2 regions of the Streptomyces sp. NPDC041205 genome follow, and region 2 is predicted to be linked to the other one. Evidence: predicted binding sites of a transcription regulator. Region 2 holds the regulator's gene; the other holds the start of a gene.
What was found. The regulator HspR, encoded in region 2, represses chaperone genes until heat shock. The targets are predictions, from matches to a motif close to TTGAGNNNNNNNNNCTCAA.
Positions count from the first base shown of each region.

Region 1 (11,613 bases), on a different contig from region 2:
CTGAGGACGCCCTGCCGCTCGACGTGCACCTCTTCGAGGGCCGCCGTCGGGAAGCTCGCGATCCGGCCGGCCTCGGCCAGCTCGGCGCTCGGGTCGCGCGGCGCGAGCTGGATCACCTGCGGGTTGTCCGGGGCGGCCGTGAGCTGCTCGGCGAGCGACTCGCGGGCGTTGTACCAGCGCCACGCGTACCAGTTGTCCGGCACGGCGGCGCGGTAGAAGTTCCGCTCGGTGTTGAGCCGGTTCACGGCCTCGGCCTGGGTCGCGCCGACCGCGCACACGGACGGGGCCTGGCCCTTGTGGATGTCCCAGCTCGCGTTCAGCCAGGCGTCGCAGTACGTCTGCCCGGACCGCCACTTGTCCCAGAACTTCCGGCCGTAGTCCGGGTGGTCGATGCTGGTGGTCTCGAAGCCGAAGAGCATCCGGAAGCCGACGTTCGGCCCGGCCCAGGTGCGGATCGGGGAGTGCCCGGAGAGGACCCGCAGCGAGAAGCAGGTCGACCAGAAGATGTACCGGCACTTCTCGTTGCCGAGTGCCATCCGGTTGGAGGTCGCCTCGGTGCGCCCGTCCCAGGCCGCGCCGAGCGGCGCGTGGAAGACGCCGTTGCCGTCCATGTCGCCGTGGCCCGAGTGGTACACGGCACACACCGCGTCCATCCCGTAGCGGTCCTGCCAGTTGTCGTAGGTCTCCTCGTACGCCCAGACCTGCACGCCCCCGTCGGCGAACCAGAAGTTGCGGTCGTAGAACTGCTGGAGGTACGCCAGCCAGCCGGTGGCGTCCTCGTGGGTGTAGAACAGCGGCGACGCGGTGGCGAACTTCTCGATGCTGAAGGCGCCCCACCAGCCGAACGTCGAGTCCCGTTCCCCGGCCGCGCCGGGCTTGTCGGGCTCGAGCGGCGACGGACCCCTGTCCGTGTAGATCATGCGCATGCCTAACCCCCTGAGTGGTGCCCCCGATGTGCCCGGGCGTTGCGCCGCGCAGCCGTCACGTGGCTGGGTCCGCACGGTCGAGGGGGCCTAAAAGTGTCACCCCGTGGGGGCCTTGCCCAGTTGCCATTTCGGCCATAGGTACCCCGTACCGCCCATGTCGCGTGCCCCACGCGCCCCGGTGGCGGGAGCGCGTGGGGTGGTACAGGGCCGGGTGGCCGAGGGGGATCGGCGCGAGGCATGGAACGCGCCACGGTGCCTCACTGTTCGTACCGCACCCCGCGCACCAGCGCGGCCCCCTCGAACACCCTTGGTGCTACTTGCCGTAGTACGCGTGGAGGACGGACAAGGTCGACTTGTTGCCCTTCCTGTCGGTGATCTTGGCGTGGAAGGAGATGCCCTTGCCCGCGGCGGGGTTCTTCACCGTGACGCGGCCGTCGGTGACCTTCAGCTCCTCCCAGTGGCGGCCGTAGTCGTAACTGGCGTACACGTGCAGCGACTTCAGGTTCGCCCCGGCCGCCGCGCCCTGCACGGTCACCGGCATCCGCTGCTTCTCGCCCGCGGGCGCCCGGCTGGTCAGGTCCAGCTTGGGCGCGAACCGGGCGGTGGACACCGGGAGTTCCTTCGGGCCGCCCCGCTTGGAGCGGAACGTCCAGGAGGCGTCGACGCGGGTGGAGGCCGCCGAGAGGGCGACCGAGCGCTTCACGGAGGTGGTCAGCCGGTATTCGGCGTCCGTGTCCGGAACGTCGAAGGCCCCGTCCTCACCCGAGAGCGGGTCCTCGTTGGCGCCGATCCTCCTGCCGTCGCGGTACAGCTCCGTCTTCGCCGACGTGAGGTCCGTCCAGCCGACGTTGCCCTTCCCGTCGGCGAACAGAGGCAGGTTTCCGTACAGCTTCGAGCCGTCCCGGAACACACCCGCGCCCGCGCCGAGGCGCGGGCCGAACACGCCGACGCCGAACGATTCGCGATAGCTCCGCCCCGCCTTGTAGGCGCGCGGCTCGGCGAACCGGTAGTAGCTCTCGATGAGCGGGTTGCCCTCCTCGTCGACGCCGCCGTACTGCTCGAAGCCGAGGTCCCACTTGACCTTGCCGAGCGCCGACAGGTGCAGTGTCTTGGTGCGCGGCAGCGTCTGCACCGGCGGGATCATGGAGATGCCGCCCGCCTCAGGGAGATATCCCGCCGCGCTGAGGCTGCCCGTCTTCCGCGCCGACGAAGCGCCCATGCTCACCTTGACGGTCGCGAAGTCGGTGGGCTTGAGGTGCTTGACGTAGCCCGTGGCGAGCTTGGTCACCTTGCCGCCGACGAGCATCTCGTACGCGGTGTCGGCGCCCTTGCGCCAAGTGCCGAGCCACTGCTGACCGAGCCCGTCGGGCACCGCGGGGCCGAGGTGGGCGGTGCGCATGCTCTGGAAGGCGCTGACGCGCAGGGCGCCCATCTCGTAGCCCGCGTAGGTGTAGCGCGCGTCCATGAAGGCGAGCTTCGCGCTCCGGTCCGGGACGGTGATGTCGACGGGCTCGGCCTTGCGGGCGTCGAGCGTGACCGTCATCTTCTTGTCGACGGTCAGCTTGGGCCGCACCAGCCAGTCGACGCCCTTGTCCCCGTTCCGCGGGTCGACGTAGACCGCGGAGTCCAGGAGGTAACTCCCCTTGGCCACACGGACCTTGACGGTGCCCGAGGGGTCGTACGGGAAGCGGTTCGTGCCGGTGTCGGCGCCGGTGATCGCCGACAGCATCGTCTCGTGATGCGGCGCGGGCCGCCCGTCCCGGCCGATCGACTTCAGCGTCAGGTCGTACGACTCGACCTCGCGCTGCACGGCTGCGGCCGTGCGGACGCTCTGGCCGCCGCCGGTCGCCACCACGTACGCGGAATAGGCGCCGTCGACAGCCCCGCCGAGGCGCGTGTCGGTGGTCAGGTCGACGGAGGCCGTGCCGCCCGCGGGGACGGTGACCTTCTTCGCGCCGAGGGCGAAGAACCCGGCGGGCGCCGGACGTCCCTTCGGGTCGAGGGCCGACACGGTCAGGTCGAGGGTGACGTCCTTCGTGCCGCGATTCTTGTACGCCACCTTCTTGGTGACCGGCTTGTCGTCGGTGTGCGGCCACAGCTGGGTGCCGTAGTTGAGGGACACCGGGTCGGCGTACACGGTCTGCTTGATGGCCCGGTCCACGGCGATACGGCCCGAACCCTGCTGGAAGGGCGTGTACTTGCCGCCCTTGGTGGACGCGGTGAGCGCGCCCTTCAGCTCCGGCTGCTTCCAGTCGGGGTGCTGCTGCTTGAGGAGGGCGGCGGCGCCCGCGGCGTGCGGGGTCGCCATCGACGTTCCGGAGATCGTCAGGTAGCCCTCGGGCTTCTGGCCGACCTCCTTCTCGATCTCGCTGCCGGGCGCGGCGGCCGCGGTGATGTCGACGCCGGGCGCGGTCACGTCGGGCTTGATGGCGCCGTCGCCGACGCGCGGGCCCTGGCTGGAGAAGTCGGCGATCTTGTCGTTGTCGTCGACCGCGCCGACGGTGAGCGCCGCGTCCGCGCTGCCCGGGGAGTTGACGGACCCCGGATCGCCGCTGTTGCCCGCCGCGACGGCGAACAGGATGCCCTTGTCGGCGGAGACCTTGTTGATCGCGGCCTCCATCGGGTCGACGCCGGGCGTGTCGCCCCCGCCGAGGCTCATGTTCACCACGTCGGCGCCCTGGGCCGCGGCCCAGTCGATGCCCGCGATGATCTCGGAGTCGCTGCCCCTGCCGTCGTCCCCGAGGACCTTGCCGTTGAGGATCTTGGCGCCGGGCGCCACACCCTTGTACGCGGCGTTCTTGGCGCCGGTGCCCGCCGCGATGGACGCCACGTGCGTGCCGTGCCCGTACCGGTCCTTGCTGTCCGGTGACGGCGTGAAGTTCTTGTCCCCGACGACCTGTTCCTTCAGGTCCGGGTGGGTGGCGTCGACGCCCGTGTCCAGGACGGCGATCTTGACGCCCTTGCCGTCGTACCCGGCCTCCCACGCCTTCGGCACGCCGATCTGCTTGACGGACTTGTCCAGGCTCACCCGGCGGGTGCCGTCCAGCCACAGATGGCTGACCCCGGCGGCCGCACCGCCCCGCTCGTCGGTGAGCTCCTTCCACAACGCCGCCGCGTCCCGCTTCGGCGTCGTCACGGCGTCCGCGTTCAGCGACGCGAAGGAGCGGCGGACCGTGGTGTCACCGGCCGCGCGCACTCCGGCGCGGGCGTCGCGGGCCGCGGTGCCCCGGTAGCCGACGATGAGCTTCAGGCCGTTCTTCTGGGCCTCGCGGTTCGCCTTCCGGCTCAGCTCCGTGACGTCGAACAGGCGCTGGTCGACTTTGCCCGCGGCGATGAGCCGCTGCGCGTCGTACGGCAGGACCAGCGTGTGCCCGGCGAAGGCGCGGGTGCGGACGGGTATGTGCTCGCGGCCCTCGGCGGGCCGGAACCCGGTGATCCGCCCCTTGGCGTCGACGGTGACGCGGTCACCGGTGACCAGGGTGAGGCGGTGCCCCGACCCCGGCTTCACGGCGGTCGGGCCGGTGCTCCGGTCGGTGGCGGCCGTGCCGGTGCCCCGGCTGTCCTGCGCGCGGTCCGCGTCCGCCGCCGCCGGGCCGGTCATGCCCGCGGCCAGCGCCACGGCCGCCGCCGCGGCGACGGTCGCCGCGTGCGCTCTTCGCCGCCGGGGCGCTCCGCCCGCCCCTCGTGCCTCTGTCGTTCCCTCGGTGTGATGGTGCAACGTGTCCCTCGCGATCGTCGCGTCCTGGCCGAGGCGCTCGGTCGCGCGCCTCAACTCACCCCTTCAGACGCACGGTTGAGGCCATTGCGTTGCGTGGCGCACCTGGTGTGCACGGGGCGGCCCCGGACCAGGCGGTCCCTCCTTCGGCCGCGCACGGCCGCCCGACGCGCGGACCGGCCCCGGAGTGTGATCGGATGGACCCCAAGGAACTTCACCGAAGGGATTTGGCATCGTGGCTACCACGCGCTCCGCACACACGGTCTGGGAAGGCAGCCTGACCGAGGGCTCCGGCACCGTCACCTTCGACTCCTCGGGCATCGGGCAGCAGGCCGTCTCCTGGCCGTCCCGCGCCGAGGAGGCGAACGGCAAGACCAGCCCCGAGGAGCTCATCGCCGCCGCGCACTCGAGCTGCTTCTCCATGGCTCTCTCCCACGGCCTCACCGGCGCGGGCACCCCGCCCACCAAGCTGGTCACGTCCGCCGACGTGACCTTCCAGCCGGGCACCGGCATCACCGGCATCCACCTCACCGTCGAGGGCGAGGTGCCCGGGCTCGACGAGGCCGCCTTCGTCTCGGCTGCCGAGAACGCCAAGGCCAACTGCCCCGTCAGCCAGGCGCTCACGGGCACGACGATCACCCTCTCGGCCAAGCTGGCCTGAGCCCCGCACGACCGCGGCGAAGCCGCCGACCGGAGCCATCGGTCGGCGGCTTCGCCCTGTCCGGCGCCGCACGCCCCGCCCGGACGCCCGGCCCGCACACCCCGCCCCCGTACGCGGCATTGACAATGGCCCGCTCAAGTTTTGTGCTGGAGGGCGAAGTAGCGCCGCGTCGGAAGGGGTTGTTGGACATGGCACGTGCGGTCGGGATCGATCTCGGGACGACGAACTCGGTGGTGGCCGTCCTGGAGGGCGGCGAGCCAACCGTCATCGCGAACGCGGAGGGAGCCCGCACCACCCCGTCGGTCGTCGCCTTCGCCAAGAGCGGCGACGTCCTCGTCGGTGAGGTCGCCAAGCGCCAGGCGGTCACCAACGTGGAGCGCACCGCCCGCTCCGTCAAACGCCACATGGGCGACGGGAGCTGGCGCTTCCCGGAGAGCGGCTCCGGCATCGACGGCACCCGCTACACCGCCCAGGAACTGTCCGCCCGCGTGCTGCAGAAACTCAAGCGGGACGCCGAGTCCTACCTCGGCGAGGACGTCACCGACGCGGTGATCACCGTGCCCGCGTACTTCGACGACGCCCAGCGCCAGGCCACCAAGGAGGCCGGGGAGATCGCGGGCCTGAAGGTCCTGCGCATCATCAACGAGCCGACGGCCGCCGCCCTGGCCTACGGCCTCGACAAGGGCGACGACCAGACCGTCCTTGTCTTCGACCTCGGCGGCGGCACCTTCGACGTGTCGCTCCTGGAGATGGGCGACGGCGTCATCGAGGTCAAGGCAACCAACGGCGACACCCAGCTCGGCGGCGACGACTGGGACCAGCGGGTCGTCGAGCACCTCGTACGGCAGTTCAAGAACGCGCACGGCATCGACCTCGGCAAGGACAAGATGGCCCTGCAGCGGCTGCGCGAAGGCGCCGAGAAGGCGAAGATCGAGCTGTCCTCGTCCAGCGAGACCGACATCAACCTGCCCTACGTCACCGCGTCCGCGGACGGCCCCCTGCACCTGGCCGAGAAGCTCACCCGGGCCCAGTTCCAGGAGCTGACCGCAGACCTCCTCGACCGCTGCAAGCGCCCCTTCGACCAGGCCGTCAAGGACGCCGGCGTGGAGCTCGCCGCCGTCGACCACGTCATCCTCGTCGGCGGCTCCACGCGTATGCCCGCCGTCGGCGACCTGGTGCGGGAACTCACCGGCAGGGACCCGCACAAGGGCGTCAACCCCGACGAGGTCGTGGCCCTCGGCGCGACCCTCCAGGCGGGCGTGATCCGCGGCGACGTGAAGGACGTCCTGCTGCTCGACGTGACGCCGCTGTCCCTCGGCATCGAGACCAAGGGCGGCATCATGACCAAGCTCATCGAGCGCAACACCACCATCCCCACCCGCCGTTCGGAGACCTTCTCCACCGCCGAGGACAACCAGCCCTCGGTCGGCATCCAGGTCTTCCAGGGCGAGCGCGAGATCGCCGCGTACAACAAGAAGCTCGGCGTCTTCGACCTCACGGGTCTTCCGCCCGCACCCCGCGGCGTGCCGAAGATCGAGGTCACCTTCGACATCGACGCCAACGGCATCATGCACGTCTCCGCCAAGGACGAGGCCACCGGGCGCGAGCAGCGCATGACCGTCACCGGCGGCTCGGCGCTGCCCAAGGACGCCATCGACCGCATGGTCCGCGAGGCGGAGGCGCACGCCGAGGAGGACCGCAAGCGCCGCGAGGCCGCCGAGACCCGCAACCAGGCCGAGCAGCTCCTCTACCAGACCGAGCGGTTCCTGCGGGACAACGGCGGCGAGGACGGGCGCATACCCGCCGACACCAAGGCCGAAGTGGAGTCCGCGGCGGCCGAGTTGAGGCCCCTGCTCAAGGGCGACGACACCCTCGCCATCCGGGCCGCGGCGGAGAAGCTCGCCGCCGTCAGCCAGCGGATGGGGCAGGCCATGTACGCGGCCGCGCAGGCGAACCAGGGCGGTCAGGACGCACAGGAGGGCGGCGGCGCGCAGGACGCCCCGCCGCGGGGGGACGCCGCCGGGCAGGGAGACGGCGGGGCCGGGGCCCGGGGCGGCGCCGACGAGGGCGTCGTCGAGGCGGAGATCGTGGAGGACGAGCCGGAGGGCGGGAAGCGAGCGGACGGTGGCCCGGGGCAGGGCGGCGGCCCGGGGCACAGCGATGGCCCGGGACAGGGCGGCGGCAAGGACGGGCAGCCACCCCGTACCTGACGGCGACCAGCGCCCGTTCAGGCCCCCGGGGCGCCGTTCCCGAGGGTGCGAGGCGCCCCGGCTACGCCTTCGACTGGAGGTACTTGACCGTCGCCGGGTCGGCCGGCAGCAGGGTCTCGATGGCCAGCTCGGCGACGGTCACGTCCATCGGCGTGTTGAACGTGGAGATCGACGACACGAAGGACAGCACCCGGCCCTCGTGCTCGATCCTGAGCGGCAGCGCGAAGTGCGCCACCTGCCCGTCGGCGGCCGTGTCCTCGCCGGGATCGGCCACGGGGTACGCCGCCACCTCGTCGTACAGCGCCTTCAGCTCGGCCGACCGGTGCAGGGCGATCTGCCGCCCCATCTGGTGCAGCAGATGCTCGCGCCACTCCCGCAGGTTGCGGACCTTCGGGGCGAGGCCGCGCGGGTGCAGGACGAGCCGGATCGCGTTCAGGGGCGGTGCGAGCAGGTCCTCGGGGACGTCGTCGAGGAGCATCACGATGCCCCGGTTCGCGGCGACCACCTGGTACGTGGCGTCGACGACCAGCGCCGGATACGGCTCGTAGCCCTGCAGCAGCTGTTCGAGACCGGCGCGCAGCGTCGCCATCGACGGGTCGTCGAGGGGCGTCTGCTTGAAGCGGGGCGCGTACCCGGCGGCGAGGAGCAGCGCGTTGCGCTCGCGCACGGGCACGTCCAGGTGCTCGGCGAGCTTCAGGACGAAGTCCTCGCTGGGCTTGGCGCGGCCCGTCTCGACGAAGCTGATGTGGCGCGCGGAGGAGTCCGCGCGCAGGGCCAGCTCCAGCTGGCTGACGCGCCGCTCCTCGCGCCAGGCGCGCAGCAGCGCGCCCACCTCGGACGGCTCGGCCGCACCGGACGGCGTGGCCGCGCGCGGGCCCTTGGCGCGGCTGGTCCTGGCGTTCTGGGGGCCGACTTCGTGGTTCCGGTGGCGAGGCGCGACAGTTGGCATGGCAAAGACGGTAATCGAGGAGGAGCGCATGACGAATCCGTGGGACCCGCTGTCGTGGGAGGCCACCGTCGCGTACCGGGCCCGGGTGCGCGGCTGTCTGCTCGGCGGCGCGGTCGGTGACGCGCTCGGGTACGCGGTCGAGTTCAGCTCCCTCGCGGCCATCCGCGCCGCGCACGGCCCGCACGGCCTGCGGGCGCCGCTGGTCGACGCGGCGGGCGTCAGCCGGATCAGCGACGACACCCAGATGACGCTGTTCACCGCCGAGGCCCTGCGGACCGCGCACGCCCGCGAGCGCCGCAAGGGCATCGGGGGCGCGGCGCCGAGGCTGGTGCAGCAGGCGTATCTGCGCTGGCTGGACACCCAGCACAAGCCGGGCCCCGATCCGCGGCCAGGGGCCGACGCCCAGTCAGGGTCCGATCCGCAGCACGAGCTGAAGCCCGGGTCGGCGCCGGGTGCGCCGCCGTCGGACACCCCGCCCGTCCCCCCGCACCCCGCCGACCTCAGCTCCCAGGCCTGGCTGTACGCCCAGCGGGCCCCCGGCAACGCCTGCCTGAGCGGCCTGGCACAGGGGTACGTACCCGACCCCGCCCTGGAACTCGGCCCGCGCGGCCGCGTCAACCCCGAGTCCAAGGGGTGCGGCACCGTCATGCGCTCGGCGCCCTTCGGGCTCACGCGCGCACCCGCCGACCGCGCCTTCGAACTCGCCGCGCGCTGCGCCCAGATCACCCACGGCCACCCGACCGGCTACTACGCGGCGGGCGCGCTCGCCGCGATCGTCGCGCACCTCGTCGAGGGCGACTCCCTGGAGGGCGCCGTCCTGCGCACCCTGCGGCTGCTCGCCCGGTACCCCGGGCACGAGGAGACGTCGACGGCCCTGACCGCCGCCGTCGACCTGGCCGCCGCGGGCGGGCCCAGCGCGGAGCGCGTCGAGTCCCTGGGTGGGGGCTGGGTCGCCGAGGAGGCCCTGGCCATCGGCGTGTACGCGGCCCTCGTCACCCACGGCGTCGAGGACGCGCTGCTCCTCGCCGTGAACCACTCGGGCGACAGCGACTCCACCGGCTCCGTCTGCGGCAACCTCCTCGGCGCGCTGCGCGGCGACCACGAACTGCCCGAGGAGTGGCTGCGGTTGACCGAGGGGCGCGCGGTGATCGCGGCGGTGGCGGACGACTTGGCGGGGGAGTGCGCGCGGCGCTGAGGGCCCGCCGGGCGGGGCGGGCGCGCGGCGGGGGCGTCGGCCGCGCGGCCGGATGCGTGCGGCGGTGGCCCGCAGAGGTGTACCGCCGGCTTCCGCCCGGCAGGTGCTGTGGCAGGCTGGCACGACAAGGTCCAGACCCGCACAAACGCAGGAAGGAGCGCGGCCATGCCTCTCGAGCCGCTGTCGCAGAAGGAGATCGAGGACCGGCTCGCCGAGCTTCCCGGCTGGTCGCTCACGTCGGGCGGCACGGAGGGCGCCGCTTCCGCTGCCGCCGAGGTGAAGCTCACCCGCGCCTACGGCCTCCCCTCGCACTTCGCGGCGACCGCGTTCGTCGTGCACATCTCCCAGGTCCAGGAGGAACTGGACCACCACGCCGAGCTGACCCTCGGCTACAACACCGTGGCCCTCGCCGTGAACACCCACAGCGCGGGCGGTGCCCTCACCGACCTCGACTTCGAACTGGCCCGCAGGGTCGAGGCGCTGGCGACGGGCCACGGAGCGGAATGATGCGGGACGGAACAGAGCGGGCTGCCGTGGCGGGACGTGTGCCGCCTCCTGGGGTACGTCCTCGGGCGGCCGTGCGTCGGTCGCCCGGGCCGGTCACGTCCATGCGGCGCCCGCCCGGTTCGCGACCCGCCGGAAGCCGTCCGCCGGGACCGGGGCCCGGCCGGGGCCGCGCGGGGTCCGGAGCGGGTGCCTGATGCTCGACTACGGCAAGGAGGCGGTGCGGTACGACGCGTCGCGCGGGGGTGAGCCACGGGCCGTGGCCGCCGCCGACGCGGTGCTCTCGCTGCTGCCGCCGGGGACGGACGCGCTGCTCGACGTGGCCTGCGGCACGGGCCTGGTCACGCGGAGCCTCGCGGCGCGGCCGGGGCTGCGAGTGGTGGGTGTGGACGCGGCGTTGGCCATGGCGCGGATGGCCGCCGTCCGTGTACCCGGTGGCATCGTGCTCGGGGACAGCAGGCGCCTGCCGTTCGGCGACGCCACCTTCGACGCGGCGACGGCGGTGTGGCTGCTGCATCTGCTGCCCGACCCGGACGAGGCGGCGGCCGTCGTCGGGGAGTGCGCACGGGTGCTCCGGCCCGGCGGGGTCCTCGTCACCACCGTCGACAAGGCCGCCTCGCACGACGTGGGCAGCGACATCGACGCGGCGCTCGCGGGCCGTCCCGTGCGCTCGCCGGTGGACGGGGCGGCCCGCGTCGAGCAGTACGCGGCCGCATACGGCCTCATCCGCGCGGGCCGGGCCCGCTTCCGGGGTCACGGCCAGGGCCGCAGCCCCCGCAGCACGGCCGAGGACCTGCGCCGGGGCTGGTTCACCAGCGTCCCACCGGGCAGCCCACTCGCGACCCGCTTCGAGCGCCGTCTCGCGGAACTCCCGGACCAGGAAGTCCGACGCCCCGACCCGGAGTTCGCCCTGCACGCGTTCCGCAAGCCGCTGGGCTGAGGCGTCGGGCCCGGCCCCGGCCGCCGCAGCCGGCGTCGGCGCGCTCCCGGCGAGGTCTGACTCCGGGCCGCAGTGACAGCGCCCGCGCCCACGCGCCTTTCCCACCTCGGGGACGGCCGCCGCCCAGGCACCTCTTTGCCGAAACGGCAACGCGGGTGGCCGAAATCGCTGGAGAGGGGGCAGGCTGGCGACGTAACCACAAACGGGTGCGGAAGCGCTGAGAGCGCAGGAGAGGCGGCGGTGACGGTGGCGGAGCATGAGGGTGCGGTGCACGGGGCGGGTGCGGAGCGCGAGGGCGCGGCGCACGGAGCGGGTGCGGAGCAGGGGCACGGGGCCGAGTGCGGCGGCCACGGGCGCGGCGAGGGGCGCGCGCACGGGGGCGGCCACGGGCATGGGCATGGGCACAGTCATGGGCACGCCGACATCGACTGGGCCGTCATGGCCCCCGTCCTTGAGCAGAACGCGGAGGTCACCGCCCCCGTCTACCGCGAGGTGGCGGCCTGGCTGCGTGAC
Region 1 covers NZ_JBVIZH010000015.1:54,043-65,655, reverse strand. Annotated here, with positions in the region: gene ACZ6BG_RS37395 (DUF6345 domain-containing protein) at 1-926, opposite strand, end outside; gene ACZ6BG_RS37390 (S8 family peptidase) at 1,240-4,527, opposite strand; gene ACZ6BG_RS37385 (OsmC family protein) at 4,877-5,302, shown strand; gene dnaK (molecular chaperone DnaK) at 5,491-7,512, shown strand; gene ACZ6BG_RS37375 (helix-turn-helix domain-containing protein) at 7,574-8,461, opposite strand; gene ACZ6BG_RS37370 (ADP-ribosylglycohydrolase family protein) at 8,490-9,656, shown strand; gene ACZ6BG_RS37365 (4a-hydroxytetrahydrobiopterin dehydratase) at 9,822-10,163, shown strand; gene ACZ6BG_RS37360 (class I SAM-dependent methyltransferase) at 10,357-11,100, shown strand; gene ACZ6BG_RS37355 (methyltransferase) at 11,341-11,613, shown strand, end outside.
Region 1: a site for HspR is predicted at 5,422-5,440, ahead of dnaK (molecular chaperone DnaK). Genes of this name have one in related genera too.

Region 2 (11,613 bases):
GGAGCAGAAGATGACCGTCACCGGTGGCTCCTCGCTGCCGAAGGACGAGGTCAACCGGATGCGCGAAGAGGCCGAGAAGTACGCCGAGGAGGACCAGTCGCGCCGCGAGGCCGCCGAGTCCCGCAACCAGGGCGAGCAGCTCGTCTACCAGACCGAGAAGTTCCTCAAGGACAACGAGGACAAGGTCCCCGGCGACGTCAAGACCGAGGTCGAGGAAGCCGTCGCCGAGCTCAAGGAGAAGCTCAAGGGCGAGGACACCGCCGACATCCGCACGGCCGCCGAGAAGGTCGCCGCCGTCTCCCAGAAGCTGGGCCAGGCCATGTACGCCGACGCCCAGGCGGCGCAGGCCGCGGGCGGCGCCGAGGGTGCCGCTCCGGGTGCCGAGGCTCCGAACATGTCCAAGGAAGACGACGTCGTGGACGCCGAGATCGTCGACGACGAGAAGCCCGGTGACGCGAAGGGCGGCGCTGCCTGATGACGGAGGAGACCCCGGGCTTCGGCGAGAACGCCGAGCAGCCCGACGTCCCCTCCGCGGGCGCCACCTCGGACGACAAGGCGCCGCAGGCCGCCGGGCCCTCCACCGAGGAGGGCCCGGCGGCCCCGGCCGGGGACGCAAGCCAGATCGTGGGCCTGACCGCCCAGCTGGACCAGGTCCGCACCGCGCTCACCGAGCGCACCGCGGATCTCCAGCGGCTGCAGGCCGAGTATCAGAACTACCGCCGCCGGGTGGAGCGGGACAAGGTGACGGTCAAGGAGATCGCCGCGGCGAACCTCCTGACGGAGCTGCTCCCGACGCTCGACGACGTCGGCCGGGCGAGGGAACACGGCGAGCTGGTCGGCGGCTTCAAGTCCGTCGCCGAGGCGCTGGAGACCGTCGTCGCCAAGATGGGTCTGCAGCAGTTCGGCAAGGAGGGCGAGCCCTTCGACCCGACGATCCACGAAGCGCTGATGCACAGCTACGCACCGGACGTCACGGAGACGACGTGCGTCGCGATTCTCCAGCCGGGGTATCGCATCGGCGAGCGGGTCGTGCGCCCCGCGCGCGTGGCGGTGGCCGAGCCGCAGCCCGGCGCGCAGACGGTGAAGACGGTGGAGTCCGAAGCGGCCGAGGGCGACGACAGCGCGCCCGCGGACGCGGAGAGCAAGGCCGACGGCGCCGCGGACACCGCGGACGCCAAGGGCAAGGAGAGCGGTGGCCCGGACGAGGGCTGACGCCGACACGGACGGCGGCTTCGGCGCCGAGGGCGACCTCGGCGCCGGAGCCCGCCGGATGACAGGGAAGGAGGGACGTCGGGGATGAGCACCAAGGACTTCATCGAGAAGGACTACTACAAGGTCCTCGGCGTCCCCAAGGACGCCACCGAAGCCGAGATCAAGAAGGCGTACCGGAAGCTCGCCCGCGAGAACCACCCGGACGCCAACAAGGGCAACGCCAAGGCCGAGGAGCGCTTCAAGGAGATCTCCGAGGCGAACGACGTCCTCGGCGACCCCAAGAAGCGCAAGGAGTACGACGAGGCCCGCGCGCTCTTCGGCAACGGCGGAGGATTCAGGCCAGGGCCCGCGGGCGCCGGCGGCGGATCGTTCAACTTCGACCTGGGCGACCTCTTCGGAGGCGGCGCCCCGGGCGGAGGCGGACAGACGGGCGCCGGCGGATTCGGGGGCGGCCTCGGTGACGTCTTCGGGGGCTTGTTCAACCGCGGCGGCGCGACCGCCGGTACGAGGACGCAGCCGCGCCGCGGCCAGGACATCGAGTCCGAGGTCACGCTCAGCTTCACGGAGGCGGTGGACGGCGCGACGGTTCCGCTGCGCATGTCGTCGCAGGCCCCGTGCAAGGCCTGTTCGGGCACGGGCGACAAGAACGGCACCCCGCGCGTCTGCCCGACGTGCGTGGGCACGGGACAGGTCTCGCGCGGCGGCGGTGGCGGCTTCTCGCTGACCGACCCCTGCGTGGACTGCAAGGGCCGCGGCCTGATCGCGCAGGACCCCTGCGAGGTCTGCCACGGCAGCGGCCGCGCCAAGTCCTCGCGGACCATGCAGGTCCGCGTCCCGCCGGGCGTCAGCGACGGCCAGCGCATCCGTCTGCGCGGCAAGGGCGCGCCGGGCGAGCGCGGCGGCCCCGCCGGTGATCTGTACGTGGTCGTCCATGTCGACGCCCACCCGGTCTTCGGCCGCAAGGGCGACAACCTGACGGTGACCGTGCCGGTGACGTACGCGGAAGCGGCGCTCGGCGGCGAGGTGAAGGTGCCCACGCTCGGCGGCCCGCCCGTCACCCTGAAGCTGCCCCCCGGCACGCCCAACGGCCGCACCATGCGCGCCCGCGGCAAGGGCGCGGTCCGCAAGGACGGCACCCGAGGGGACCTCCTGGTGACCGTGGAGGTCGCCGTGCCGACCACGCTGACGTCCGCGGCCCAGGAAGCGCTGGAGGCGTACCGGAAGGCGACTGCGGACACCGATCCGCGGGCAGAACTGTTCAAGGCCGCGAAGGGAGCGTGACCTCATGGAGCGGGACGGCCGCCGACGCAACCCGTATCAACTGACGGACGAGACCCCGGTGTACGTCATCTCGGTGGCGGCTCAGCTCTCCGGCCTGCATCCGCAGACCCTGCGGCAGTACGACCGCCTGGGCCTGGTCTCGCCCGACCGCACCGCCGGACGGGGCCGCAGGTACTCCGCCCGCGACATCGAACTGCTGCGCACCGTCCAGCAGTTGTCGCAGGAGGAAGGCATCAACCTGGCGGGCATCAAGCGCATCATCGAGCTGGAGAACCAGGTCACGGCGCTCCAGTCCCGGGTGGCAGAGCTGTCGGCGGCCGTCGAGGGCGCCGCGGCGGCGATGCAGCAGCGCGAGGCCGCGGTGCACGCCTCGTACCGCCGCGACCTCGTGCCGTACCAGGACGTCCAGCAGACCAGCGCGCTCGTGGTGTGGCGGCCGAAGAGGTCGCCGGAGGCGTGACACGCGCTCCGGCGCACGCACCGCGCTCTGTCCGGGCCGGGGGCTCCCATGGGGAACTCCCGGCCCGGTCGCTTGCCTCCTTATAGTGGGCGGGGCGAGGCACTCATCACCGCGGGCCGGGCGCGGAGCGCCCCTGACCAGCCCGTCTCGCCCGACCGCGCAATCGAATCGAGCGCTGTGCTCGGCACAGGGGGAGCTGGAAGACCATGGCCATGGTGGGGCTGTTCTGGATCGCCGAAGGCGATGTGTACGTGGGATCGAAACCGGCCGGGCTCGCCCCCGGGGTGCGGCTCACCTCCGAGGGCATCACCGGTATCGGCCATGGACAGTCCGGCCTGTGGCTGTGGGACGACGTCCGCGCGCTCACCGTCGAGGACGTGCCCGTGCGGTCCCTCAAGCGGCAGGTGGGCGCCGTCGTCGACATGGCGCTCACGATGGGCCTCGGCGGCGGTGACGACGCGCCGACGATGACGGTGTGCGTCGGGACGGCCGACGAGGAGATCGAGCTGACGGCGTACGTCGCCGCGGCCGCGGGCTACTCCCAGAAGGAGTACGACCTCTCGCGCGCCCTGCTCGCCCGCCTCACCGAGGGCGCCGCGACCCTCATGACCACGCTCGCCGCGATGGCCGCGTGGGGCCGCGCGCACGAGGGCGGTTCGCCGCGCAGGGACGAGCGGGAGCGACTGCTGCAGGAGTGGGCCGACGGCAGCGCGGCACACGCCTGAGCAGCCCACCCCGGGCCGCCCGTGGGACGGGGCGCTCACTCCCCCGAAGGCGCGAGCGCCCCGGTCGGCCACGGGGCGTAGCCGAACCGGGGCAACCCCTTAGGGAAGCGCGACTCTGCGGGGGGAGACCACGACAGAGCCACTCGGCCGCGGGGAGCGGTCGGTTCCAGTACCTGAGACGGCTCTGGCCGCTCCCTGCCGCCGTCACCACGATGCAACGGCTCGCCCACGCTCCGCTACCGTCAACTTGTTGCGGTGCAAGGGGCGGAGGTAGGGGCAAGTGGCGGCAAATCCGGACGTTCGTGATTCACACGGGGTGCCCGGGGCGCAGGATTCCTGAGCGATTGATGAGGAATCCGAGTTGCGTGCGGTTGCGGCTGCCCAAGGTGCTGGTGAGCTTCGCGATATGGACGCGTACGGTCCGTACGTTCATGCCGAGCCGGTCGGCGATCTCGGCGTCCGTCAGGCCCTCGACGAGGAGTTCGGCGATGGCCCGCTGGCGGGCGGTGACCCCGTCCTTGGCGGGCTGCGGCGCCGCGGGGTGCGGGAACATCGGCGTGGCGAGGTGCCACAGCCGCTCGAAGAGCGCGACCAGATAGCCGACGACGGCGGGCGCGCGGATCTCCAGGGCCTCGGTGGAGTCCCGGTCGGCCGGTACGAACGCGACCGCGCGGTCGAACACGACCAGTTGCTCGGTGACTTCGCTCAGCGTCCGCACCTCCACATCGCCGTCGAGGCGCTCGAAGTGCGCGATCACGGGGAAGGCGTGCCGGGTCGTGTGCTGGTAGAGCGTGCGCATCCGGCAGCCGCGGGACAGCAGCGCCTGCTCGCGCGGCGGCGCGGCGCCCAGATCCGCGATGGGCCTGAAACCGCCCGGCTGGATCGTCAGGACCTCCTCCGCACACCGGGACACGGCCGCGTCGATGGCGTGGGCGATGTGGGGGAGGGTGGTGTGGAGGGTGATGGCGGGGCTGGTGGGGCTGGTGGGGCTGATGGCGCTGGTAGAGGTGGCGGGGTTGTTGGGGTGAGTGGGGCTCTCCGGCTGGGTGGGGTCGCCGGTGGGCTTCTCGGGCTGCGTGGAGGTGTCGGCGGGTCTCGCGGGCGGGCCGATGGGTCTCCCGGGCTGGGCGGGGACGCGGGTGAGCAGTGGTTCCAGGGCCGCCATCAGCTCCGCCTCGCGCTGCCGCTCCAGCCCGACCTGCTCCTCGATGCCCCGCAACAGCCCGAGCAGCGCGCTCGTGGGCTCGCTCGGAAGGAGCCACTGCATGTCGTCGATGTCCGGGTGCAGCAGCCCGAAGTCGACCAGGCACGGGGCCGGTTCGGCCTCGCGGGTGTGGAGGCGGCCCGTGCACAGGGCCCGGCGGTAGAGGGCGGCGCCGGGCGGACACAGGGTGTCGGGGCCGTGGGCGGTGTGGGGGCCGGAGGGGTCGGGGGGCGCGGTCGTCGGTGGTGCGGGTGCCGGTGCGGGGTCCGGTGGTGCGGGTTCTGGTGCCGTTGCAGGTGCGGGCGTTGGCGCTGTCGCCGGTCCTGTCGCCGGTCCTGTCGCCGGTCTCCGTGCCGGGTCCTCTGCGCTTTTGGGTCTCTGCTCGCCGGACAACGTCGTACTCCCTCCCCGGTCAGGCTGCCCGCGCTCGGCGGTGCGGTGCGTGCCGGGGCAGCACCTCCATGAGGCCATGGGCGCGCGGGATCACGGAGACGGCGTGCCGGGGAGGGCGTATGCGCGGGTGCGAACGAGGGTGCGAACGAGCGCGCCCGGTGTGCCCGCTGACCGCGCGTGCGCCTACTGGTGCTGCTCGACCAGGCCCGAGCGGCCGATGAGATAGCCGAGTTGGGTGCGGCTGCGGCTGCCGAGGAGGGCGGCGAGCCTGGCCACGTGCAGCCGGACGGTGCGGACGTTCATGTCCAGGTGCCGGGCGATCTCCGCGTCGGTGCGGCCCTCGGTGAGGAAGTGCGCGATGGCGCGCTGGACGTCGCTGATCTCCTGCTCGGGCGGGGGCGGGGTGTCCTCGCGGTACAGGGGCGTGGCCAGGCGCCACAGGATGTCGAAGGCCGTCGAGAGATAGCTGACGAGGGCGCTGGAGCGCAGCTCGAAGGCGATCGAGCCGTCCTCGACGGCCGGGATGAACGCGACGTCCCGGTCGAAGACGAGGAGGCAGGGCGGGAGTTCGTCGAGCGTGCGGACCTCACGGCCGACGGCCCTCGCGGGGGCGGGACCTAATGGGGCGGGGCTTGCGGGCCCGGACCCGCCGGGGCCGGGCTGTCCTGGTCCGGTCGGGGCGGATCCGGGCTGTCCGGGGCCGGGTAGGGAGGAGTCGGGCTGTCCGGGGTCGGGCAGGGAGGAGTCGGGGAGGCGCAGCCCGGGCAGCACGTCGTCGGCCGTCCGAGGCCGCGAGAGCATCCGCATGTGCCCGCCGCGCTCGGCGAACTCCTCCAGGCGCCAGGGCTCGTTGTGCGGAAGCAGCCGCGGCCGGGAGTCGCCGGGCTGGATGCCGAGGATCTCCTCGGAGGCATCGGCCATCGCCTGCCGGACGGCGAGCCGGATGCGCGGGACCCCCTTGAGCACGGTGACCGGCGACGGCGAGAGGTCCGAGGGCCCGTCGGCGCCGAGCCGCAGGAACTGCTCGAAGGAGGCGGCCAGCCGGGTCGCCCGGCCGCGCTGGCGGGCGACGCGGCCCTCGATGTCCTCAAGGAGGCGGGGCAGGGCGACGGCGGCCGCGGTGGGCCGCAGCCAGGTGGCGTCGTCGGGGTCCGGGTGGAGGAGCCCGGTGTCGATGAGGCACGGGGTCGCGGCGGCGGCTTTGGCGGGAACTCGGCGTTCCTGAAGGGCTCGCAGGTACAGCACCCGCCCGGCCTCGCACACGTCCACGGGCTCGTGCGGCACGTGGTGGCGGGCGGCGGGCTCCCCGGTCGGGGCGGGCCCGGTCAGCCGGGCACCGGCCGCGCCCTGCGACCCGCCGCGGACGGTGGGGGCTGCCTGCGTCACAACGTCCTGCACATGCTCCCCCTGCTCGGATTGCAGTGATCGTGCGAAGGACGGACGCCGTGGTCGAGCGTCACCGACGGGCCCTCAGCCACGGGCGGGCGCCCGTGAGTTGTGAGCCGGGCCGTCATCCTTCGTGAGCTGTCATCCTTCGTGACCCGCCATCCTTGTCAACGAGAGAACTGATATCAATGGCGGGTTTATCCCCTGCGATGCCGAACCAATTATTCAAAATTCAACAACACTGGTTGTCGCCACTGTGGCCATCCCCACAGCCGGGAAACCCCCCACTCCCGACGAAAATACGTCCATGGACCTTCCTGTGGACCTCACCGCCCTGAGCGGCGACGGCCTTTACCTCTGGGCGCCGCGCGGCGCCGCGGGCTCCTGGGGCCTCGCCAACTGCCTGCTCATCACCTCGGGCGACGACACCGCGCTCATCGACACCCCCTACGACGAGCGCATGACCCGCGCGCTCATCGCCGCCGCCGACCGCGCCCTGCCCCCGGGCGCCCGGGTCCGCACGGTCGTCAACACCCACGCCAACGGCGACCACTGCTTCGGCAACGCCTTCTTCCCCGGTGCCGAGATCATCAGCTCCCAGGCCAGCCTGGAACGCCACTGCCGCGAGATCTCCCCGCAGCAGATGCAGTACCTGGTGCACGCGAGCGACCCGGCCAACCCGCTCGGCTGGTACGCGCGCGAACGCTTCGGGGCGTACGACTACACCGGCATCACCGTGGTCCCGCCCACCGTCACCTTCAACGGCTCCTACGACTTCCAGGTCGGGGACATCGAGGTGCGCCTCCTCGAAGTGGGTCCGGCGCACACCGCCGGGGACCTGGTCGCGCACCTGCCGCAGCAGGGCGTCGTGATGGCGGGCGACGTCATCTTCGAGGGCGACCACCCCGTGCACTGGGAGGGGCCGCTCAAAGAGGTCGTCCGGGCCGCCGAGGCGGTGCTCGCGCTCGACGCCGAGCACATCGTGCCGGGCCACGGCCGGGTCGTCGGGCCCGACGGGGTGCGCGCGTACATCGGCTATCTGCGGGACCTGGAAGGGGAGATCAAGGAGCGGTACGGGCGGGGGCTCGGCGCGTACGAGGCCGCGGCGGACATCCTCGCCGCCGGATTCCACCCGCACCTGGGCGCGCCGGAGCGGGTCGTCATGCTGACGTTCATCGAGTACCACCACCTCGGCGAGGCGACGGCGCCCATCGAGATGGTGGATCTGGCCACGCACGCGGCACGCTGGGCGTACACGCACCACCACGCCACCGCGGCGGCCGGCTGACCACCGCGCCCGGACGGCTCCCCGCCCACCCGGGCGTTACGCGGAAGAGTCCGATGAATACGATCTGTTGGTCGGCGACTCGTTTGGGCTTATGGTGCAGGAACCGTGCTCGTGGCAGGCCATGTTCACGGCTACGGGGAGCGGGGAAGCGGGAAAGGGGGGAACGCAGTGGACGAGGAAGCGCTGCGTCGCATACTCAAAGAACTGCGTTCCAGAATCACACCCGCCGAAGTGGGTCTGCCGCCGAAGCCGACGGGGCGCCCCGGGCCCCGTGTGCACGGTCTCGCACAACCCGATATGGACATCCTCATGAACCGCTCGGTGGGCACCTACCACCGATTCGAAAGCGGAAAGTTGTCCCCGCGCGACGACTACCTGCGCGAGGTCGGGCGGATCCTGCGGATGAGCGAGGACGAGTTCACGCAGGTCTATCTGCTCAGCCTCGGCCAGCGGCCGCCGCACCCCCTCGACCCCACGGACGGCGTCCTGATGCCTGCCGCCGCCGCGTGGCAGCGGGCCGTCTCCGGGCAGCGCGAAATCTCGTACGTGAACAACGTCCAATGGGACCTGGTGGCGTACAACCAGCCGTTCGCCGACATCTTCGAAGACGGCAAACCGCCGGAGAACACCATGCGGTGGATGGCGCTCGCCGACGAGGCCCGCGATCACATTCTCACGGACTGGGAGACGCGCTGGGCGCCCGGAATTCTCAACCAGATCCGGCTCGCCCACATTCAGCATCCGGAGAACCGCTCCCTCGCGCAGCTGAACGCGGACGTCAAACGCGACAAGTACGCGGGCCCCATTTACGAGCGCAGCACCGAGGTGTACATCCACCCCGACGGTGACGTCCGGCCCCTCTACCACCCGCGAAAAGGCCCCGGGCAGATCACGATGGTCGTCTCGGAACCGGCGAGTTCGCCGGGGGCGCGGCATGTCGTGCTGCTCTTCGACCCGCTCGACGAGAAGCCGTCACCGGCATGAGGCTGGAGAAGGCCGCCCCGCGGGCCAGGGCCACGGAGGCCGCCCCGGCGGTGCCGCCGCGGACGGTGGCACCGGTGGGCCAGGTCGCCCCCGTCACCCCCGTCACCCCCATCGCTCCGGTCGGCCCGGTCCTGGAGCGCGCCGGTCTCGCCACGCTCCTGCACGCCATGGCCGCCGACCTCAACGGCCGCGGCTATCCCGTGACCTGGGTAGTGGACCGCCAGATGCTGGCCGGTGACTTCCCCCTCCAGGTCGTGGCCAAGGTCTCCGTCGTCCGCGTCCTCAACATCGCCCTGGACGACCGCGCGTCTGTTTGGCAGGTCAGCATGGGGCGCCCCTCGTCGGTGCGGTGGGAACAGTCCGCCGTGCTTGATCTTGGCGCGGAGGCCTTGGACGCGGAGTGCGTGGTGCGCTCGGCGCTGCGGGCGTTGGGGCTGCCCTTGCAGCGGGCTGTGTACCACTAGGGCCTGTCCGGCAGGGTCAGCCCGATGTGCGGTCGAGGATGCCCGACTTGCCGATGAGGTAGCCGAGCTGGGCCCGGCTTGTGCTCTTCAGGACCGCCGAGAGCTTGGCGATGTGGACGCGGGCTGTGCGGACGTTCATGCCGAGGCGGGCGGCGATGTCGGCGTCGGTGAGGCCTTCGGTGAGGAGGGTGGCTATGGCTTGTTGGCGGGGGGTGATGCCGTTCGGGGCGGGGAGTGGTTCCGCGTTCGGGAACATGGGGGTGGCCAGGCGCCACAGGAGTTCGAAGGTGGCGACCAGGTAGTTGATGATGGCTGGCTGGCGGAGTTCGAGTGCCACGTCGTCGCGGCTTTTGCTGGCGGGGACGAACGCATACGTGCGGTCGAAGAGGATGAGGCGTCTGGGTAGTTCATCCAAGGTGCGGACTTCGACGTCGCCGTCCAGCTGTTCATAGTGGCCCAGAGCGGGCTGGGAATACCGCGTTGTGTGCTGATAGAGCGTGCGTACGCGTCCGCCCCGGTCGAGCACACCCTGCGATATGGGCAGACTTTCGGGGAGCTTTTCGGCCGGCCGCTTGCCGCCGGGCTGGATGAGGAGGAGTTCCTGGGAGGACCTGGCTCCTGCCCGGCGTATGGCCGGGTCGATTTGGTCGATGCCCTCCAGGACCGTCATGGACGGCGAGGGCGATACGGGATCCGTCACGTGAGTGAGTGGCATGAGTGATTCGAAAGCGGCGGCCATTCGCGCTCCGCGCAATCGTTGCTGGGCGATGTGCTCTTCTGTCTGGTAGAGCAGTTGGGCCAGGGCTACGGACGGCGCCACGGGACGGAGCCACAGCGGGTCCTCAGTGTCCCGGTGCAGAAGGTCGAGGTCGGCGAGGCACGGAATCGCTTCGGCATCTTGAGCTCGGATCCCGCTGTCCTGGAGAGCGCGCAGGTACGCGTTTCTGCCCGCCTCGCACAGCAGCCCTTCCGCGTGCGATCTGTGCTCCACCACCACGTCGCTGCCCCTCCCGCACTTCCCCGAAGCCCCCCGCCCCAGGTGTCCGACAGCTAGTGATTCTGGTCGAGGATCCCTGACTGACCAATGAGATATCCGAGCTGGGCGCGGCTGTTGCTGCCGAGGATCGCGGCGAGTTTCGCGATGTGTTCGCGGGCGGTGCGGACGTTCATGCCGAGGCGCGCGGCTATCTCGGTGTCGGTGAGACCTTCCACGAGGAGTTCGGCGATGGCGTGCTGACGGGTGGTGATGCCGTTCTCGGCGGGGAGCTGGGCCGCATGCGGGAACATCGGCGTGGCCAGGCGCCATAGTCGTTCGAAGGTGGTGATGAGGTAGTCGACGATGGCCGGTTGGCGTACTTCGAGGGCGACCGTGCGGTCCTTGCTGGCGGGGATGAAAGCCACCGAGTGGTCCAGGACCACCATGCGTTCGGTTACCTCATTGAGCGTGCGTACCTCTACGTCTCCGTCCAGTTGCTCGTAATGGGCGAGCGCGGGGAGGGAGTGGCGGGTGGTGTGCTGGTAGAGGGTGCGCATCCGGCAGCCGCGGCTGAGCAGTTCCTGTTCGCGGGGCAGCGCGTCGGCGAGGACCTCGGGGGAGCGGACGCCGCCGGGCTGGACGGTGAGGACCTCGCCGGAGGCGTCGGCCATGGCCCGGGCGATGGCCGCGTTGATCCGCTCGAAGCCGTCGAGGACGGTGATCTCGGGGGGCTCCCCCCCGGCCGCCTGCCGGGCGTCCAGGGCCATCAGCGGCTCGAACATCGCCGTCAGGCGTTCCTCCCGCTCGCGGTGGCGGGCGATGTGGTCCTCGATGCCGCGCAGGAGTTGGGGCAGCGCCACGGCGGGCGCGGTGGGGCGCAGCCACGCCATGTCCTCGACGTCGGGGTGCAGGAGGCCGAAGTCGATGAGGCAGGGGGCGGTGTCGGCCTCCCGGTGGCGGACGCGGCCCTCGCGCAGGGCCCGGGCGTAGAGGGCCGAACCTGCGTCGCACAGCTCGTCGGGGCCGTGAGGGTGCGGGCGGGGTTCGGTGGTCATCTCGGTTTGTCCTGCTCGAGGATGCCGGACTGGGCGATGAGGTAGCCGAGCTGGGCGCGGCTTCCGCTGCCCAGGGCGGCGGCGATTTTGGCGATGTGGGCGCGGCAGGTGCGCACGTTCATGCCGAGGCGGCGGGCGATGGCTTCGTCCACGTGGCCTTCGATGAGGAGGCGGGCGATGGAGCG
Region 2 covers NZ_JBVIZH010000016.1:20,787-32,399, forward strand. Annotated here, with positions in the region: gene dnaK (molecular chaperone DnaK) at 1-475, shown strand, start outside; gene grpE (nucleotide exchange factor GrpE) at 475-1,212, shown strand; gene dnaJ (molecular chaperone DnaJ) at 1,297-2,493, shown strand; gene ACZ6BG_RS37885 (heat shock protein transcriptional repressor HspR) at 2,498-2,953, shown strand; gene ACZ6BG_RS37890 (hypothetical protein) at 3,160-3,678, shown strand; gene ACZ6BG_RS37895 (helix-turn-helix transcriptional regulator) at 3,986-4,945, opposite strand; gene ACZ6BG_RS37900 (helix-turn-helix transcriptional regulator) at 5,459-6,673, opposite strand; gene ACZ6BG_RS37905 (MBL fold metallo-hydrolase) at 6,969-7,949, shown strand; gene ACZ6BG_RS37910 (MmyB family transcriptional regulator) at 8,259-8,933, shown strand; gene ACZ6BG_RS37915 (hypothetical protein) at 8,930-9,397, shown strand; gene ACZ6BG_RS37920 (helix-turn-helix transcriptional regulator) at 9,414-10,394, opposite strand; gene ACZ6BG_RS37925 (helix-turn-helix transcriptional regulator) at 10,448-11,428, opposite strand; gene ACZ6BG_RS37930 (helix-turn-helix transcriptional regulator) at 11,425-11,613, opposite strand, start outside.